DNA from 2 places in the Bradyrhizobium sp. RDI18 genome. Region 1 is predicted to be linked to the other one. Evidence: predicted binding sites of a transcription regulator. Region 1 holds the regulator's gene; the other holds the start of a gene.
The links. Region 1 encodes LexA, which represses DNA repair genes until DNA is damaged. Its sites were predicted from a motif close to TGTTCNNNNTGTGTTCNG; they were not measured.

Region 1 (10,174 bases):
CCGCTTGTAGTCGAGCCAGGTCTCGACCACGTCGGCCGTGAACACATCGCCGCGGACAGGAAGGCGTGATCGCGCTCGAGCGCGTCAAGCGCCTGATCCAGCGATCCCGGTGTCGATCTCACGTCCTTTGCCTCGGCAGGCGGCAGGTCATACAGGTTCTTGTCGATCGGGCTGCCCGGATCGATCCGGCTGGTGATGCCGTCAAGACCGGCCATCAGCATCGCGGCAAAGGCCAGATAGGGATTGCAGGAGGGATCCGGCGAGCGAAACTCGACCCGCTTTGCCCGCGGGTTCGGCGAATACATCGGAATCCGGCAGCAGGCTGATCGGTTGCGCTGGGAATAGACCAGATTGATCGGAGCTTCATAGCCTGGCACCAGGCGCCGATAGGAGTTCGTGGTGGGGGCACAAAGCGCGCACAGCGCCCAGGCGTGGGTCAACAGACCGCCGATGTAGTAGCGGCCGAGCTGGCTCAACTCGGCATAGTCGCCCTTGTCGTAGAACAGATTGGTCTCGCCCTTCCACAGGGACTGGTGAACGTGCATCCCCGAGGCGTTGTCCTCGAACAGCGGCTTCGGCATGAACGTTGCGGTCATGCCGTGCTCGCGGGCGGTGTTCTTCACCACGTATTTATAGATCATCAGATTGTCGGCCATGCGGGTGAGTGTAGTGAAGCGCATGTCGATCTCGTTCTGGCCGCCGGTCGCGACTTCATGGTGATGGGCTTCGATCTGGATGCCGAGCTGTTCCATCGTCAGCACCATGTCGGTGCGGAGAGCCTGCATGCTGTCGGTCGGGGGAACGGGAAAATATCCCTCCTTGGGGCGCGGCTTGTGGCCCAGATTTGGCGCTTCCTCCTTGCCCGTATTCCAACTGCCTTCGCTGGAATCGATTTCGTGGAAGGCGTAGTTGATCCCCTGTCCGTAGCGCACGTCGTTGAACACGAAGAACTCCGCCTCTGGGCCGAAGTAACTCGTATCGGCGTGGCCGGTGCCTTTCAGGTTGGTTTCGGCTTTCTGGGCGATGTAACGGGCGTCACGGCTATAGGGTTGACCGGTCACGGGGTCGCGGATGTTGCAGATCAGGACCAGGGTCGATGAAGGGGAATACGGGTCGAGGAAGGCCGTGGTCGGGTCCGGCACGACCAGCATGTCGCTTTCCTGGATTTCCTGGAAGCCGCGGATGGATGAGCCGTCGAATCCAATGCCTTCGCTGAGAGCGTCGACACTCGCCGCACCCGGCGGGATGGAAAAATGCTGCCATACCCCAGGCAAGTCGGTGAAGCGCAGATCGATCATCTGCACCTTCTCGTCGCTGATCGCTTTCACGAGGTCTTCGGCTGTCGCACACTTCGGAAACATGGCTTCACTCCTGTCATGGAGAGGCGCATCGTGGAGGTCGTGCCGCGATTCAGCCGTGGCGAAGCGGCTTGCGACGGGTCTTGGACCACGTTCTGCGTTGCCGCGCCGGCAGCCTCAGCTTTGGTGCGGCCCGCGCATGAGCTTCATCGCGTCTTCGATATGCCGCCAGGTTCTGGCCAGTTCGGCCTCGCCTTTTGCCTCGAGTTCGATGGCGTTCTGGGCCGCTTCCGCGATGGCCTTGGGGCCATGCGCTTCCAGCAACTGCCGTGCATAGTCGTGGATTTCGGTTTCTCGCATGGGGTCATGCTCCTCTTGTTGAGCGCAACTGTGAATTCCAGTCGAGCTGAGAGCCGTAGACGTTGACACCTGGTCATGCGCGCACAGTGTGCATCCTGCTGCGGCGCACTTGCAAGAGCGGTTTCCGGGCGGTGAGCTGGCGGGATTGGAACGTGGCGCCGGCCGCCTAGCAACCCCGGCAAATACTGCGCAGGGACTTTGCGAGCTGGGCGTCCTCCGCCGTCATGGGCTCGTAGGGCTTTTGCTGCTCGGCCTGCCGGGCCTCGTTCGCCTTTTTGCCGGGCAGCACGTGCGATCTCCTGGCGCTGATAGCAGGCTTCGCGCGCGGCCCTCGCCTCGATGAAGCGACATTGCTCCGGAGTGGCGGCATTGGCGTGAGAGGTGATCAAGATCACCGCAGATAAAAGGCTGGCCGCAAGCTTCATGTCGCTTCTTTGTCCTGATTCCGGTTCAATCCATAGCGTTCGATTGTAACCCCAGCCGGCGTGCATTTCTTCAGGTTTCTGCTTCCGTTCCGCTAGCGGGCTGAATACAGCGTCCGGTAGTCTTGCGGTCTCCACGAGATCGTAAGGTGTAGGGCTCGGTGGCGGAGCAGGGCGACACGTCGGGCCGAAAACGGGGCTATGCCGGCACCTGGCCGCCGCGCGCTGCGGCGCCGGTCGGCGGCATTTTGCCGTCGCGTCCCGCGTTCTGGCCGCCCCTGATCGAGACCCTGCGTACATGGGCACGCGCCGAAGCGGGTGCCGGCCGGTTGCTGCCCTGGGTGCCGGTCGCATTCGGTACCGGCATTGCGTTTTACTTCGCCGCCGATCATGAGCCGGTGCTGTCGGTGGCTGCCATTGTGGCGATCGCGCTGTGCGCGGTGGCGGTGCTGTTGCGGCGGCAGAAATTCTTTCCCGCTGCGGTGATGATCGCGGCGGTCGCCGCGGGCTTCGCGATAGCGACCTGGAAGACCGCGCGGATCGCGCATGGCGTGCTGGCGCGGCCGATGTTTTCGGTGTCGCTGACGGGTTTTGTCGAGACGCGCGACATTCGCGAGCGCACCGACCGTTTTGTCCTTCGCGTCGTCACCATGGAAAGCGCGCGCGGAACGACGAAGCTGGAGCGCGTACGGCTCTCGGTAAGGAAGGGTACGGCCCCGCCGGTCGGCAGCTTCGTTGAATTGAAGGCGCGGCTATTGCCGCCGCTTTCGCCGGTGCGGCCGGGCAGTTACGATTTCAGCCGCGACATGTTTTTCGCCGGCATCGGGGCCTCGGGTTTCGTGATGGGCGCTATCAAGACCACCGAGCCGCCAGCCGCGGGTGGCGGGCTCCGCCTGCGCTATTCGGCCGTGATGCAAGGCCTGCGCGATACGATCGATGCGCGGATCAGGACCACACTGGAAGGCGACAAGCGCGCGATTGCGACCGCTCTGTTGACCGGGCGGCGCGATGCGATCTCGCCACCGGTGAACGACGCGATGTTCATCTCCGGTCTCGGCCATGTGCTGTCGATCTCCGGCTACCACATGGCCGTTGTCGCCGGCGTCGTGTTTTTCGCGGTCCGGGCGCTGTTGGCGCTGTTTCCCGTGCTCACGGTCGGCCAGCCCATCAAGAAGTGGTCGGCGGCGGCGGCCCTCGTTGCCGCTGCGTTCTATTTGCTGCTGTCGGGCGCCGAGGTCGCGACGCAGAGATCGTTCTTCATGACTGCCGTGGTGCTGATCGCCGTCATTGTCGACCGCCGCGCGATCACGTTTCGCACGCTCGCGGTCGCCGCCCTGATCGTGCTCACGGTCGCGCCGGAAGCGCTGGTACATCCGAGTTTCCAGATGTCGTTTGCGGCGACGTTGGGGCTGGTGGCGCTGGTGCAGATCGGCATGCCGCGCCTGTTCGCGACGGCGGATCATACCGCAACGGCGCGCGTGGCGCTGTGGGGCGGCCGCGAAGTCACCATGCTGTTGCTGGCCTCACTGGTAGCGGGGCTTGCGACCATGCCTTACGCCGCCTTTCACTTTCACCGGGTCACGCCTTACGGCGTGCTGGCCAACCTCGCGGCGATGCCGGTGGTCTCCGCGCTGGTGATGCCGGCGGGTTTGCTCGGCCTCGCCGCGATGCCGTTCGGCTTCGATCGGCTGTTCTGGGCGATCATGGGCGTAGGTATCGACTGGATGATTGCGGTGACGCAATGGGTCGCGGCGTTACCCGGCGCGGTCGGCCGGGTGCCGGCGTTCGGCATCGGCCCGCTGATTGCGGCGAGCCTCGGCATTGTCCTGCTCGGCCTGTTGCGCACGCCGCTGCGGTGGTCGGGTGCGGCGCTGGTACTGTCAGCGGCGCTGTGGGCGGCGAGGGTGCCGCAGCCCGATATCCTGATTTCCGCCGACGGACGCAATGTCGGGGTGCGCGGCCAGGATGGCCGGCTGCATTTGATGCACGCGGCCAAGGGGTCTCGCGACGTCTTCCTCCTGAAGGAGTGGCTGGCGGCGGATGCGGACGCGCGAACCGCGGCTGACGCCTCGCTCACGTCAGGCGTCTCATGCGACGATCTTGGCTGCGTGGTGCAATCCGTCGGCGGCGGCCTGGTCGCGCAGGCGCTCAGGCCCGAGGCATTTTCGGACGATTGCGAGCGCGCGGCAATCATTGTGACGCTGCGGCAGGCGCCCGCATCATGCGCGGCTTCGATTATCGATTCCGAACGGTTGCGGCGCCAGGGTGCCATGGCGCTGCGGCGTAGCCGCGAGGGATTTGTCGTCGAGGCAGTCAAGCCGAGGGGATCGACCGCCCATGGTCGCCGGCTACGGCTGACGAGAGCGCGGCCGACACCACCGTGCTTGCGCCGCGCGTCGTGCCACCGCGCAGCGTCGATGCCACGCCGGCTGAGGCAGACCTTCAGGCGGAGGAGTAGACGGGCGTCAGTGCTCGTCGACCGTGGGTTTGGCTGGAATTTCGAACGCGCCGAGATGGAATTCCTCGGGCGCGTCGGGCGCCGACGGCAGAGCGACCAGCGTGAACGACGCGTCGGGGAATTGCTGCCAGATTGCGAGATCTTCGGCCGTGATGGTGAGCCAGCCGTACCTGAACATGTACCGCCCGGGCTCAGTGACGCGCCCGGCCTTTTGCCACGTTACCTTGTTGACCACCGACTGCCCCCTGCGGTGCCGCGTTCTGAAAAATGTACCCCCATGATCCGCCGGCCTGGACCGGCGGATCATATGAGCGTGGGCGTTTATCCGGTCACGATCGATTCGGCCGGAGGCGCTTCCGTTACCTTCGGGGCGCGTTCGCCGCCGGTCTGGACCACCGGCAATTGCAGCACGGTCGCGCGCTGGCCTTCGCAAAGCTGCGTCACCAGCACATGGCTTCCGTCGGGAAATTCGATCGCGTCATGGTGACGGTCGGAAATATGGGGGTCGATTTGATTGAACTTGCCGACCCGCCAGTCGGTGGTTCGAGTCCAGATCCACCGGTTGTCGTATTTGACGTCCTCAGCGAACGCCAGTTCGGTGCCGGGAAGCATGCAGACCGCCACTGCAGGCTCGCGTTCCGACGCAAAGCCGCGGGTCGATGTACCGCGGAACGTCGTGGTGATCAGCGTTTCGCCGACCACGGCAGGCCGCGTAGCCACAGCATGCAGGCTATAGTCACACATCGGATGGCTCCCTCGTTTGAGATAGCTGACCTGTGTCTAGAAGAGGCACAGGCCTCTATCAGAGTGGACATGGCGCAGAGCCTTCTCTCGTTTCTGGGCAATTCTGCGACTGGCGCAATGCGCCACATTCACAAACGCGCTAACGCTCGTTGGTTCCAAACGCACAACAAAAAACCCCGGCCGCGGGCCGGGGCTCTTTTCCGTCACGGCCCGGACGGCATAACGGGTCAGTATTTGCGGTAGAGCCCGATCAGCTTGCCCTGAATCCGGACCCGGTTCGGTGGCAGGATGCGGACTTCATAGGCAGTGTTGGCGGGCTCGAGCGCGATCGAGGCGCCGCGGCGGCGGAAGCGCTTTAGCGTCGCTTCCTCCTCGTCGATCAGCGCCACGACGATATCGCCGGTGTCGGCGGTCTCGTTGCGTTGGATCAGCGCCATGTCACCGTCGAGAATGCCGGCGTCCACCATGGAATCGCCGCGCACTTCGAGCGCGTAATGTTCGCCGGAGCCGAGCATATCAGGCGGTACGCTGATGGTGTGGCTGCGGGTCTGCAGCGCCTCGATCGGCGTACCGGCGGCGATCCGGCCCATGACAGGCACGGCGACCGGCCGATTGCCGTCGTCCTCGGCGGCCGGCGCGCTCACCGTGCGTTTGCCGAGCGTACCCTCGATGACGCTCGGCGTGAAGCCGCGGCGGCTGTTGGCGGCGGCTGCGAGCTCGGGCAGCTTGATGACTTCGATGGCGCGGGCGCGGTTGGGCAGGCGGCGGATGAAGCCCCGCTCCTCCAGTGCGGTGATGAGGCGGTGGATTCCAGATTTGGAGCGCAGATCGAGCGCGTCCTTCATCTCGTCGAAGGAGGGCGGCACGCCGGCCTCTTTCAGCCGTTCATTGATGAAACGCAGAAGTTCATACTGTTTGCGCGTAAGCATCGCGAGCAATCCCCCGGTTGGCTTCGTCTCGTTCCGAATCTTCAGAGCCCAGATCGTGGAGTCCCCAAACTCTCAATCAAGGACACTAGCAGTCGAAACAAATCATGAACGGACACTATATGTTCGATATGTGTTCCGCAACCACTTAATTTCAGGTGAACGCATTGCGGTTCCGGCACCAAGGCGCTGTTGGAGCGCCGTTCCGGCGTCATTCCGGCAGCCGGAGCAGCTCGCAACGCGATCCCTTTGCGGCAGCCGGCGCGAACGGCGGACGTATCACAAGTGCACGTGCCGCAGCGAGATTCCTGATAGCGACGAGTCCTGATGGTTCACCGGCACGGCAACCAGCGTGCCGTCGTCGCGCGCTTCGAGGCTGGCGCGAAGATAGTCTTCGCGCTGGTCGTTGGCGGCGAGATCGCGGCCGAGCAGGGCGTTTTCGCGCGGGTGATGGATGGTATCGCGGCCCGATAGAGCGCGAATCAGCGGCACCAGAAACAGGAAGCCGCAGACATAGGAGGAGACGGGATTGCCGGGCAAGCCGATCACCCGCATCGCCTCCAGCCTGCCATGCATCATCGGCTTGCCCGGCCGCATCGCGATCCGCCAGAACGCCATGGCGACGCCCTCGGCCTCCAGCGACCGCTTGACGAGGTCGTGGTCGCCGACCGAAGCGCCGCCCAGGGTGATCAGGATGTCCGCGTCGGCCTTGCGGGCACGGCGGATGCCTTCCGTGGTCGCGGCAACGGTGTCGGCGGCGATCCCGAGGTCGATGATTTCTGCCCCCTCGGCCCGCGCCAGCGCCCGCAAGCTGTAGCCGTTGGAATAGACGATCTGGCCGGGGCTGGGGGTTGCACCCGGCATCACCAGTTCGTCACCGGTCGCCAGCATCGCAACCTTCGGGCGGCGGTGCACCGCAAGCTCCGGGTAGTTCATGCCGGCGGCGAGCGAGAGGTCGCGGTCGGTGAGGCGGCGCCCGCGTTTGAGGAGGACGTCGCCTTCGCGGAAATCAACGCCCGCGGCGCGGATATGCCGCCCCGGAACGGCTGCTTCCGTGATGGTGATATGATCGCCGTCGACGCCAGTGTCTTCCTGGATGATGACAGCGTCGGCGCCATCGGGGATCACGCCGCCGGTAAAGATCCGCACCGCTTCGCCTTTGCCGACCTTCCGCTCGAACGGGCGGCCGGCGGCGACCTCGCCGATCACCTTCAGCCGTGCGCTGACATCGGCGGCGTCAGCCGCGCGCACCGCATAGCCGTCCATCGCCGACATCGCCTGCGGCGGCTGCGTCCGCTTTGCTGCGACGTCGCGTGCGAGAATGCGGTGATGCGCGTCATCGAGCGCCACCAATTCTTCGGGCAGGGGATCGGCGCCCGCAAGGATGGCAGACAATGCATCGGCAACCGGCATCAACGCCACGGGCAGACCTCCCTCAAATTCCAAGTGCTTAAATTCCAAGTGCGGTCAGTGCCCTCGCCACGTCATCCGTCGATGTCACGTGGATGGCAGAAAGGCCGCGCGCCCGGGCACCTTCGATATTGGCAGCCGAGTCGTCGAAGAACAGGATCCGCGACGCCGGCACGCCGATCGCTCTTACCACATGATCATAGGCTTCGGCGTCGGGTTTGCGCAAACCGATGCTGGAGGACAGGAATATCTGGCGGAAATGGCCGAGCACATCCGCATAGGCCTGCGAAAAATGCGTGACATGGGCCGGATTGGTGTTGGAAAAAGCATAGAGCGGCAAGCGTTTTGCTGCACGCGCCAGCAGCGGCGAAATTCCGGGCATCTCGCCGGTGAAGATCGCGTTCCAGCCTTCCAGGAACTGCGCGTCGGTGATGCCGATGCCGAGCGACTGGCGCAGGCTCGCAAAGAACGCCGCATCGTCGATCCGGCCGGTCTCGTGGTGCTTGAAACTGTCGTCCACCACAAAGCGTCCGGCGAGGTCGGCAGGCGCGCAGCCGGCATGCCCTGCCCAGCACGTCATTACCTGATCGAAACTGATGTCGAGCACGACACGGCCGAGGTCGAACAGCAAGGCATCGACGGAATGGAGCGCTGGCGGCGAATTCATGGCAGTCGTTTACAAAACCGGACCGGCCTCGGCAACGGCCACGGCGATTTGCGTCGCATCCCAATCCGCGCTTAAGCCCGTACGCAGGCTGTGCTAAGGCTTCGGGCCAGTTTCTTGGGGCCAATTTCAGGGAGTAGTCGCATGCAAACCGTTGGCAGAATCCTGGGCGCCGTCGCCGTGATCGCATTGTTGGCCGGCCCCGCCTGGGGCCAACAAGCCCGTCCTCCCGCATATGGCGAGACCGACAAGGACAAGACACCCTCGGAAAAAGCGGCGGAAAAGGAAGCCGAGCGGGCCTACCGGAGATCGCTCGGCAACATCCCCGAGCAGAAGAGTTCGATCCTTGGGGGACGATGCGCGGCGACAGCGCACCGCCGAAAGCGGCGGCCAAGGCGCCGGCAGCGAAGTCAAAGGCCAAATCCGCCGAAGGCGCGGCAAAGTAGAAAGATGCCGGCAAGCCCGGGCATGACGACTCCCTGTCTAACGTGATGATTTCATTCACACTCTGAAAGCGACCGTATTGCTCCGGGTCGGCGTGCCTTGATCCGACCAAAAAGCCATTGTGAGTTGGCGGGGCCGGGACAGGGGCGCCGATTCACGGGGATGAGGGGCGTCCGTAGAGATAGAGGGACGCTCCACGATGCGAAGGAATTTTGCCTTTCTTCTCGGCACGGTGACGGGTGCCTGTCTGACCGCCCTCGTGATCGGACCTCAAGGCGCGCATCTGGTGGCGGCGGCAAAGGCTGCGGCCCGTTCCGACACCTACACCCAGCTCAATCTGTTCGGCAACGTGTTCGAGCGGATCAAGACCAGCTACGTCGAGAAGCCCGACGATTCCAAGCTGATGGAAGGCGCCATCAACGGCATGATCTCGGCGCTCGATCCTCATTCAAGATACATGAATGAGAAGGGCTGGAGCGACATGCAGGAGACCACCCATGGCGAGTTCGGCGGGCTCGGCATCGAGGTGACGATGGAAGAAGGCCTCGTCAAAGTGGTCACGCCGATCGACGATACGCCCGCGGCCAAGGCCGGCATGCTGTCGGGCGACGTGATCACCCAGATCGACGACGAGGTGATCCAGGGCATGACCCTCGAACAAGCGGTAGGCCGGATGAAGGGTCCCGCCAACAGCAAGATCCGCCTCAAGGTCGTGCGCAAGGGGCCGCCGCGCCGATCGACGTCGCCATCGTGCGCGAGATTATCCGGGTGCGGCCGGTCCGCTTCAAGACCGACCCGGCGACATCGGTTACATCAGGATCACCCGTTTCAACGAGCAGACCACCGACGGCTTGAAGAAAGCGATCGCCAGCATCTCGAAGGAAATTCCGCCGGAAAAACTCGCGGGCTATGTCGTCGACCTCCGCAACAATCCCGGCGGGTTGCTCGACCAGGCGGTGTCGGTGTCGAGCACCTTCATGAACCGGGGCGAGGTGGTCTCGACGCGCGGCCGCACTTCGGAGGAAACCCAGCGCTTCACCGCGCGTGGCGGCGACATCACCAAGGGCAAGCCGCTGGTCGTGCTGATCAACGGCGGCTCGGCTTCGGCGTCCGAGATCGTGGCCGGCGCGCTGCGCGACCACAAGCGCGCCACGCTGATCGGCACGCGCACCTTCGGCAAGGGCTCGGTGCAGACCATCATCCCGCTTGGGCAGGGCAACGGCGCGCTGGCGCTGACCACTGCGCGCTACTTCACGCCCTCGGGCCGCTCGATCCAGGCCCAGGGCATCGCGCCTGACGTCGAGGTGCTGCAGGATGTGCCGGACGAACTCAAGGGCCGCGCCGAACTGAAGGGCGAAGCCTCGATGCGCGGCCACCTCGCCGCCGAGGGCGCCGAGCAGACCGGCTCGCAAGCCTACGTCCCGCCGAACGAAAAGGACGACAAGGCG
Region 2 (10,174 bases), 3.4 Mb from region 1:
CGGTATTCTCACCAACGATCAACGGCTCGGCGTGCAAGTAGCGACGCGACAGGTTTCGCAGGTTGAAGATTGACTGCGGCACTACGCTCGATATCACACAGGCATTCAAAAGGCTGAGCTCAAGTTTGTGCATCGCCATGAGCTGCGACAGCCACACGGCGTATTCATCGGCTGTACGGCTAGGCTCGGTAGCCGATCGCCATTGGGCGATCCAATGGTCGCCGTCGTGAACCGCGAACAGGCTGTTGGTGTTTCCTGCTCAATAGCTAAAAGCATTGATCAAGTCCTGCGTTACAGCGTCACATTATCTGGGCGCGGCGCCACGGGGAAGCAATAGTGCGCATCTTCATCGGCGGTGGCGCGCCATTTATCAACTGCATCGCGCAAATATCTTGACCTGCTAGAGGCTGCCGCTGTGCACGTGCTCGATGGACGGAGCACCTATCAACTAACTCTGACGTGCAAAGGGTGCCTCAGGCGCTTCAATGGCCTTCGCGCTCGGCGTCGCCTTGAACCGCGTCTTCCGCTTGTGCGGCGACCAGTGCCGGCGCGCCGCGGGATCGAATGACGATTCCGATGACGTCGACATCGACCTTCAGCAGATCGAGCTCTCGCGTCATCTCGCGCAGTTCCTGGCCCTTGCGCGCGATTTCCTCGGAAACGTCGATAGCCATGTTGCGCTCGGTGACCCCGCCCGGGCTGCCGACGAACATTTTGGCTCTGAGCCACTCCAGCCGCGCCCGCTGCGTGTCGCGCGCGAACTTCTTTTCGACGAACTGTCGCCGTGCCTCTACATAGGCCGTCAGCAATTCGACGTCGGACATTTTGTACAGGGCGTCGGCTGAAACGCTCATAGCCGCTGGCTCAGACGATCGGGTTCATGGCATGTAGCAGGTCAAAACCTATTCTACCAAGCCAAGTCCGATCAAGAGCCTGCCATTTCCTGCGCCCCGCCGAGCAGGGTGACGTTGAGTCTGCCGCCAGTGAACAACATGTCGTCCAGCGCTTCGCTGATGTCGCCGGATTCGACCGTCGAACCGTCATCCCGAAAAATGCTCGCTTGCGCGATACGCCGCATCAATTCCTTGATGAACGCGGCGCTGACGCCCTTCGTGCGGTTCACGGTCTCATCAATGATGGTCTGGTCCATCGGCAGCTCCTTGCCATAGAGCTGAACAAGCTTGCTGCGGCCGATGCCGTCGGGCAGCGGCACTTCGATCGCCTGGTCGATGCGTCCGGGCCGGCCGGCCAGCGCGCCTTCAAGCTGCTCCGGCCGGTTGGTGGTGAGGACGAACAGGATGTCGGAGTCCTCCTTCAGCCCGTCCATTTCGTTGAGCAGCTTGTTGAGCAGCGGCTCTTCACACGATCCCATCTCTTCGCGATCGCGGGCTATGAGGTCGACGTCCTCGATCACTACCATCGTTGGCTGCAACAGGCGCGCCAGCTTCATATAGACGCCGAGCAACCCCACCTGCTCGGCCGTGATGATCAACGTCGTATGTCCGGGCAAATTGGTCGCGAGGTAACGGATCGTGTGCGTCTTGCCGGTGCCCGGCGGGCCGTAAAGCAGGATGCCCTTGCGGGTCGATTGGCCCAGCTTGCGAAGCGCCGCGCGATTGCCGACAAAGCCCATGACGTTGCGATCGAGCAGCTTCAGCGTCTGTTCGGGCAAGATGACTTCATCACGTCCGACTGCCGGCAGCCGGTGCACCATGACCCCGCGCGACCGTCCGCGATAGTCGGATCCACCTTCGAGCGAAAGGATCTTGCCGCGATAGGAACGCGCGGCGTGCACCGCCTCTTCAAGCTCGGCGAACGAACGTTGCACCAGTGCGTCGCCGGCGGCGCCGGTCGGCACGGCGATCTCGATACGTATCGCAGCCTCATGCTGGTATTCACGATGAAACGATAGCAGCACGGCGTAGCGGAGCTCGCCGGCTCTGCACAGCCACAGTCCGTTATGCAGGCATTTCACCGGCTGCGCTTCACCGATCTCGACGTCGTGGTACTGCGCCGGCGCAAGCGCGGGAGCGTTCCGGCCCTGCTTCATCAGGGCCGCAAATGCCAGCGTCTCATAGCGATACTCCTCGTGAATGCCGAAGAAGTGCAGCGGCGAGGCGAGCAACTGGTCGACCGCGACCTGGACGTCGGCGAGCATGTGGCCGGGAAACTGCCGCGCTCTCGTCACCAACTGGTTTCGCGGGATTCCGGCAAAGTGCCAGTCAAGCGCGAGCCAGGCGTGTTTGAACTCGTCTCCAGGCACGGCCTCCGATGCGAGCCTGACGGCAAGCAGGCAGCCGTTGCAGAGGCACGCTGTCCTGCCGGCGAGCAGGATTTCACTGCCAGTCGCCGGTGCTCCGCAAAGATCGCATGCGCCTTGCGTGGCCGCGGTTTCGCTGGTGATCAGCAAACCATGACCGGCGGCGCTGATGCTTTGCCGTGCCGAATCCAGCAGCGCCTTAGCGACCGGGCCGGGGTAGGGGCCGCAGGCCACCTTCTCTTCGTTCTCGATCAGCGCGGTGAATGCGATCGCTTCCCGTTCGGACTTGCCGAAGACGTTGCGAAGGAGCTGCCGGACGAATTCGACGGGCGTATCGTCGTCATTATGAATGAAGAGCGTGATCGACCCGGCGTCGGTGCAAATGTCATGCATGGAAAGAAGCGACCTCGTACACGATGTCCAAAGAACAAAAAGAGAACATAGATGGCGCGCCGCGTCAAGCGGTCAGAGAACCGCCACTTCCAACCTGGGGGAATAGCATTGATCTTCTCGCCAAGCTCCTGCTCGGCCCGCTCCAGATCGTAGCGCTTCTGCAGATTGAGCCACAGGTCCGGACCAAGCCGTACCACCGCAGTAATCGCTGCGTAGCGGCTTGCGGCATCCTTCATCGAGCCTGGCGCGCCGGCTTTCGATCACTCCGGGGTAAGCGCGGCACCCGCGCCCGCGAACAATGCCACACCCTGCTCGCCCAAGCGAAGCGGGCACGGGTGGTTCGCAGGAAAGCCGTGAGCCACGCTCCGGGGCTTAGCCCGCTGCGTCCTTGATCGCGGCTTCGAAGGTCTTGGCGTCGAAAGCCGGCATGCTTTGGATCCGCCCCAGACCTTGGGCCGCGTACCAGACGGAGAACGCGAGCATCGCTCCCTCATTCGGGGCGTCGACGATGTCGACGAAATCGTAGTAGCCCTGCGTGTAGTGGATCGACTCGACCTTGATGCCTAGCTTGTCGAGTTTTGTCTTGGCCTTGCTGACCCGCTCCGATTGCTTGCTTGCCCATTCCGGGCTCAGATTACCAAGCAGCACATATTTCATGGCCACCTCCATGAGAGGTTGATCATTTTGCGCGAAGGACCACGCAAATATACGCCTTCCCACGACCCATGCCCATGCCGTTTTGCGGAGCGGGAACGGCGAGGCGCGGGTTCCCCCGGGGGCGCTGGTCCTGGCCGACAAGCCCTATAGCCAGCGCCGGACCCGCGCGCAGTAGCGGCGATAGACGTCCCCGAACTTGCGCTCGAGGTAGGCTTCCTCGCGGGCGATCACACCGTAGCGGATGACAAGCGCGAAGGGCACCAGCGTCATCAACAGCCAGAGGCTGTTGAAGGCAATGGCCAGGCCGATGAGCCCCAGCGCCATGCCGAGATAAATAGGATTTCGCGTGAAGCGGTAGGGGCCGGCCTCCACGATGGTGGTGGTCGGCAGGTTGGTGGGCACGTTCGAGCCGGCCCGGGTGATGGTAGAGATCGCCCACGCGACCAGCGCCAGCGCGAGGGCAAACACCGTCGCGCCCTGCCAGCCTGCAGGTAGCGCGGCCGGCAAGAACGGCAAGGGCATGAGCCAGTTGAGCGCGAGCCCGGCAAGCACCGCGAGCGCCCACGCGATTGGCGGCCGGACAATGACGCCAGCGGTATCTGGTATGTCAGCCATAACGGACCGGTGAAAACAGCGTTTGATCTGGCTGAAGGCTATTTGCAAGCATAGCACAAAATCGCAGGCAGCACCGGAACGCGAACCGTGTGGGAAGCGGAATTCAGATGATGCCGCGTTCTTTCAGAACGGCTTGCTCGTCCCCTGACACCCATCCAAAGATCTTTGGTGTGTCTTCGAGCTGCTGCACCAGATAATGGACCTCAAAATCGATGGAAACATCCGGCTCGCTGCCACGGTTGTAGATGGCGGTCCAAGCGACGTGCGCCAGGCAATGGTGCTCGTCGATCGGTGCGATGCGGACATTGCGAAGTCGCATATCCTTCGTACCGATCCGGCGATAATTTTCAAACCCCTGTTGCATCATCTGCTTCAGGTGTTCGTCATTTCGGCCGACACTGACGCCAGCCGGAGAGGCCGCAACGAACGCGGTGGCGTATGAGGACACCACTTGGTCCATATCCACTTGATCCCTAAGCGCCGTTCGGAACAGGTTCTCATAGCGCTCAAACAAGTCCTTTACGTTCTTTTCCATGCCGCCTCCCTCACTATGGCTCTCCGGGCTCAGTGCATTCTGCGCGAGGTGGTCTAGTGTGGTCCAGTAAGGCTGATCTGGTTCGGCCGTCCAAACATATCCGGAATGCTGTGAGGGGGTAGATGGAAAAGCTGGATCTAAAGAAGGTGAGGAAGCCACTCTTTGCCGCTCCCCTTAACCGCTTCGTGACGATCGATGTGCCGCCGGTTTCCTACCTCATGGTGGATGGTCGTGGTGACCCGAACACAGCCCAAGCCTATAGGCTCGCCGTCGAAAGCCTCTACGCGACGGCCTTTACGATCAAATTCTCCTGCAAGGCAAACGGGAACGACTTCGTCGTGATGCCATTGGAGGGACTCTGGTCAGCTCCCGACCCTGAAAGCTTCTCCGCACGGCGTAAGGACGAATGGGAGTGGACCATGATGATCATGGTGCCGGACTATGTGAATGACGAAACCTTTCTGGCCGCCAGGATCAAGGCGCGAGAGAAGCTCGGCGCGCTTCCTGACAGTCTGAGGCTCGAAAGCCTGGAGGAAGGCCTCTGCCTCCAGGCATTGCACGTGGGCAGCTACGACGACGAAGGACCGCTGCTCGCGAGGTTGCACGGGGAGATCATGCCTTCGGGCGGCTACGATTTCACCGGTCGGCATCATGAGGTCTACCTGAGCGACCCTCGCAAGACGGCGCCTGAAAAGCTCAAGACAGTGATCCGCCAACCTGTGCGGCAGAACTGAAAGTCCGCGAACCACTCCCGCATCGCGACAATGCATCATCGCCTCGCTGTAATTTTCGCGCGAAACTTTCCGCTGAAGCTGCTGCGTGCGCCGGTCCGCATCCCCGCATTCCGAGAAGCCCTGCAGTGGCCGGCGTCCTTTCACCTGGATCCCGCCCTTGTTTGGCTGCGCGAGATCATTACCGACGTTGCTGCCGAGGTTGACCGGACTCCGGCCACGCAAATGAAGGTTGGGTAAAAGCTGATCTCTCAGAAATGATGGATCCCCAGCGCCGAGAATGCGCCGTCATGCGGCTCATGGCCGTCCATCGTTGGCTGGCCGAGAAAGCCGAGCTGCAGCGGGATCGGATGTAGCAGCGAGGTCGGTATCGCGCCCGCGGTGTCGAGCAGCGGTATGTCGTGCTGCGCGGTGCCGGAGAAATCCGTTGTGCTGGATGTCGGGCCGGAAAGGTTCGTCGTCAGCGGTTCGAGCAGGCTGGGGGCCGGCGCGTCATGGATCAGGCCGGTCACCGTGCCGGTCAAGCCGTCGAGGAGATGGCTCGCGGTGCCGGTCACGGTCGCCGTCAGTTGCCCTACGGTGGCACTCACGCTTGCGATCGTGCTCGATACCGTTGCAAGCGCGGTGTCGACGATGCCGGTGAGGCTGCCTGCAAGGTTGTGAGCGGACGCGCCAAGATCGAATGACGGTGATGCGATGCTGCTGCCGGACGGCGCGCTGCCTGCGCCTGCCGATGGCGCGTGATCCAGAGCTGCGCTGAAGCTCGATAGCGCGGGCGTCGATGTAAAAGCCTGCGTGGCGAGCACGTCGCCTGATGGAGCTTCGGCGAGCATCGCGGTCGTATCTTGCGGCGTGTTCGTTGCCGTGGCGTCGGCGTGGACCGCAGGCGAAAGGTCGGCCGCAGGAGGTTCGATCACGCCGGCATGCTGGTCGTCATGGCCGGGTGCGGGATCGGCCGGCTGCAGCGCGGCCGGGACCATATCTGCCGGAGGCGGGTGCAGGGCAGCCGGCTGCGCCGCGCGGGCTTCCCCTTCGTGCTCCAGGCGGTGCAGCGCCGTGTCGGCGTCGTTGAGCAGGCCGAGCAGCATGGTGGCGAAGGCAACCGATTCGGTTGCCGCGAGATGCCGGCTGCGCTCGGCTTCGTCGGAGCGGCGGGCATTCTTGACGGCGTCGGCCATGGCCATCTCCTCCTCAGCGCTCGCGGAACGCGCGGGTGATCTCGTCGCGCAGCGGACCGAGCAGATATTCGAACAGGGTGCGCGGACGCGTCGGCACGATCACCTCGGCCGGCATGCCGGCCTGCAGGTCGATGCGCGACTTCTTGACGTCGTCGGGATCGAGCGCGACCTCGACGGCGTAATAGCCTAGCCCGGATTTGTCGTCGGTCAGGCGGTCGGCGGACACCGTGTGCACGGTGCCGTAGAGCCGGGGACGCTCGATATAGTTGACGCCGGTGAGCTGCACCTCGGCACGGTGGCCGACGGCGACTTCGTTGATATCGGAGAGTTTCAGTTTTGCGGCGGCGATCAGCGGATTGTCGGTGGGCACGATGTCCATCAGCCGCGCGCCGGGCTGGATCACGCCGCCCTCGGTAAAGACGTCGAGGCCAACGACGGAGCCAGTCGCCGGCGCCGTGATCCGCGTGCGGACCAACACGTCCGTGGCGGCGTCGATCTTGGGCGTCAGTTCCGCGAGCTTGTTTTCGCATCCGCGCAACTGGTCGGTGATCTCGCTCATCCGTGCGCGTTCCACCCTGGCGATCTCGAGATCGTTCTGCGCGATCTGCTGCTGCATGCCGGCGATGCTGGCCTGCTGCGCGCCAATATCGGCCTTCAGCCGGGCGTCCTCGCGCTGCAAAGCAAGGATGCGGGTCTTTGGCGTATAGCCTTGCGCGAACAGATGTTGCGCGCCATTCATCTCGTCGGTCAGCAGTTCCCGCTGTTTCTCGGTGCCGGCAAGCTGCGCCTGCGTGCCCGCGATCTGCGCTTCGAGCTCCTTGATCTTGCCGCGCAGCACCGCCGTCTCGGCGGCGAACTGGTGCTTTCGCGCCGCCATCATCGCGGTCTCGTTGGCCATGGCCTGGCGCGACGCGGATAGTTCGCTGCGCGCGCGGAGATGTTCGTCGAACTCCGGCGCATCTTTTCGGTCTCGTTCGGCGACCAGCCGTGCGCGCGCGGCGAGCGCAGCGTCGCGATCGGCCGTGAGCACATCGAGCTTGGCGCGCGGGTCGCTGTCGTCTAGCCGGATCAGGAGCTGACCTTTTTCGACGCGCGCGCCGTCGCGAACGGTGAGCTGGCGGACGACGCCGCCATAGGGGTGCTGCACGCTCTGCCGCCGCCCCTCGACCTGGAGGTTGCCGCTGGCGATGGCTGCGCCGGAGATCGGCGCGAGCGTTCCCCACATCGTCATCGCGGCAAGGAACGCCGCCACCACGCCGGCACCGAGCAGCGCCGGCCGCGAAGGGCGTGCGTAGCGCGCACGGTCGCGCATCGGGGCGAAGCCGTCGCCGATCGCCGTCATGACGCGCGCCCCGCGGCAGCCTGCTGGAGCGCGTGGTAGACCTCGCCCGGCGGACCCAGCATGTCGAGCATGCCGCCCCGCAGCACCATCATGACGTCGACGATGTCGAGGATGGTGGTGCGGTGGGTGATCACGATGATGGTGGCACCCTCGCTCTTGGCCTGCAGTAGCGCCACCTTCAGCGCCTCTTCGCCGGGGGCATCGAGATTGGCGTTGGGCTCGTCGAGTACGAGCAGGGGCGGGCGGCCGAGCAGCGCCCGCGCCAGCGCCAGACGCTGCCGCTGCCCGCCGGACAGGCCGACGCCGCCGGGACCCAACCGTGTGTCGTATTGCTTCGGCAGGTCGAGCACCATCTCGTGAATGCCGGCGCGCTTGGCGGCGTCGATGATCTCGTCCGTCGAAGCATCGCCGAAGCGGGCAATGTTCTCGCGCACGGTGCCGGCGAACAGGCCGACGTCCTGCGGCAAATAGCCGACATGGCGGCCGAACTCGAGCGGATCCCAATGGCTGTAATCGAGCCCGCCGAAGCGCAACCGTCCATCGGAGGGTAGGATGGCGCCGACGAGAAGGCGGGCCAGCGTGCTCTTGCCGGAACCGCTCGGGCCGACGATGCCGAGCGCCTGGCCGCCGCCAAGCTCGAACGTCAGGTCCCTGATGACGGGCTCCTTGCGCGCCGGCAGCAGGCAGCGCAATTCGCGCACTTCGATGGTGTTGCGCGCCCGCGGCACGATGGTGTGCGGTGGCGTCAGGTCGATCTCGCCGAGCAGCTCGCGCACCTCCGCATAGGCCTCGCGCGCGCCGATGAACTGCTTCCAGGTGCCGACCGCCTGTTCCACCGGGACCAGCGCCCGGCCCATCACGATGCTGGCGGCGAAGATGGTTGCCGGCGTGATCGCGTGGTCGATGGCGAGCCAGGCGCCGGTGCCGAGCATCAGCGATTGCAATAGCAGGCGGAAGAAGCGGATGGTGGAAGTCATCACCGCGTTCTTGTCGCTGGCCTGCGCCTGCTGCACCAGCATCGACGAACGCTGGCTCTGCCAGTTGCGTTCCACCGCCGGCTGCATGCCCATCGCGCGGATCACGTCGGCGTGGCGCAGGATGTTTTCGGTGAACACATAGGACTGGTTGCCGGCGGCTTCGGCTTCCTTCATCGGGTCGCGGGTCATCACCTCGTTGAGACCGGCGAGGCCAAGCAGGAGAAGCGCGCCGATGGTCGCGACGATGCCCAGCAGCGGATGAATGAAGAACAGCAGCATCAGATAGATCGGGATCCACGGCAGGTCGAACGCGAAATAGATGCCGGGGCCGGTCACGAAGGTGCGGAACTGATCGAGATTGCGCAATTGCTGCGCGCCGCGCGATGCGCCGCGCTGCGCCGAGCGCACCACCAGCGCCTCGAACACGCGCGCGGACAATTCCATGTCGAGGCGGATGCCGCAGCGGATCAGGATGTAGGAGCGTACCGCGTCCAGCGCCGCCATGGTGAGCAGTGCGATCGCCAGGATCAGGGTGAGGAGGACGAGCGTGGAGACGTTCTCGTTGAGCAGCACCCGGTTATAGACCTGCATCAAATAAAGCGGCGAGCTCAGATAGAGCAGGTTGATGGCGCTGGAGAACAGCCCAGCCCAGAGGAATTGCGGCCATAGTGCGACCAGCGCCTGGCGAACGTCATCCATCCGTCGCGCCGGCGCGACGGAGTCGTCAAGGGCGGTCAGCATGCCCGTAGGCATTCGGCAATCACCTTAAGCGAGTTGACGTGGGGCGAGTTGACTTGGCGCTGCGCGATCCACTCGCGCAGTGCATATATCGGAGACGTGACGTGGGGATGCGCTCCCCACGCCGCGCGGTTTTGAAATGTCCGAACTCAACTGGAGTTAGGCGAGGCCGTGGAGCAGGCCACCGACATCGAGATGGCCGACATCGGCGCTGGCGCCGATCAAGGTCGGTGCGGAAACCGAAGCGTCGACACCGTCGAGCCCTGCCGAGAGGCCGATGCTCGGGTTGGTCTCAATCACTGCGCCGAGATCGAGCGTGTTCGACAGGTCCGCCGTGCCGCTGGCGCTGGCAGAAGCGCTTCCGCTGGCGCTTGCGCCGCCGAGTACGCCGGTGGCGGTTCCGAGCAGGCCATCGACGGTACCAAGCAGGTTTCCGAGTAGTGCAGCCATATAGTCAACTCCTATGAAGGTTGGCTGGAATGCGACGAACGTCGCGGTGCAAGAAAGCCACGGGCGTCGGAAAGGTTGCAGACTCACATGCGGCGTTTTGGTGATGATTTGTTGGGAAGGGAACTTCCGGTGTTGCCGGTCGGCGGTGGTCCGAGCATGATGTGAAGTCTCCTTTGTAAGATCTCCTTGGGAAGGCGTTTGGAAAGTTGATGCCGGAAGATAATGCGGATGTCGTGGTGCTCGGCGCGGGCATCGTCGGGGTATCGACGGCCTTTGCCGCGCGGCAGCGCGGGATGTC

Region 2: the regulator LexA is predicted to act here: its motif matches at 2,684-2,701, upstream of ACFXS9_RS31315 (ATP-dependent Clp protease adaptor ClpS).

What each region holds. Positions count from the first base shown of each region.
Region 1 covers NZ_JBICRN010000008.1:1,198,881-1,209,054, reverse strand. Annotated here, with positions in the region: partial or broken gene glnA (type I glutamate--ammonia ligase) at 1-1,361, opposite strand, end outside; gene ACFXS9_RS14625 (hypothetical protein) at 1,476-1,658, opposite strand; partial or broken gene ACFXS9_RS14620 (ComEC/Rec2 family competence protein) at 2,242-4,538, shown strand; gene ACFXS9_RS14615 (hypothetical protein) at 4,860-5,282, opposite strand; gene lexA (transcriptional repressor LexA) at 5,510-6,211, opposite strand; partial or broken gene glp (gephyrin-like molybdotransferase Glp) at 6,420-7,630, opposite strand; gene ACFXS9_RS14600 (HAD family hydrolase) at 7,659-8,285, opposite strand; gene ACFXS9_RS14595 (hypothetical protein) at 8,427-8,774, shown strand; partial or broken gene ACFXS9_RS14590 (S41 family peptidase) at 8,926-10,174, shown strand, end outside.
Region 2 covers NZ_JBICRN010000008.1:4,580,012-4,590,185, reverse strand. Annotated here, with positions in the region: partial or broken gene ACFXS9_RS31325 (type III pantothenate kinase) at 1-247, opposite strand, end outside; gene ACFXS9_RS31320 (hypothetical protein) at 483-854, opposite strand; gene ACFXS9_RS31315 (ATP-dependent Clp protease adaptor ClpS) at 926-2,653, opposite strand; gene ACFXS9_RS31310 (GYD domain-containing protein) at 3,026-3,310, opposite strand; gene ACFXS9_RS31305 (methyltransferase family protein) at 3,455-3,925, opposite strand; gene ACFXS9_RS31300 (nuclear transport factor 2 family protein) at 4,029-4,460, opposite strand; gene ACFXS9_RS31295 (GyrI-like domain-containing protein) at 4,583-5,194, shown strand; gene ACFXS9_RS31290 (hypothetical protein) at 5,225-5,431, shown strand; gene ACFXS9_RS31285 (hypothetical protein) at 5,443-6,369, opposite strand; gene ACFXS9_RS31280 (HlyD family type I secretion periplasmic adaptor subunit) at 6,383-7,711, opposite strand; gene ACFXS9_RS31275 (type I secretion system permease/ATPase) at 7,708-9,387, opposite strand; gene ACFXS9_RS31270 (hypothetical protein) at 9,586-9,876, opposite strand; gene ACFXS9_RS31265 (NAD(P)/FAD-dependent oxidoreductase) at 10,086-10,174, shown strand, end outside.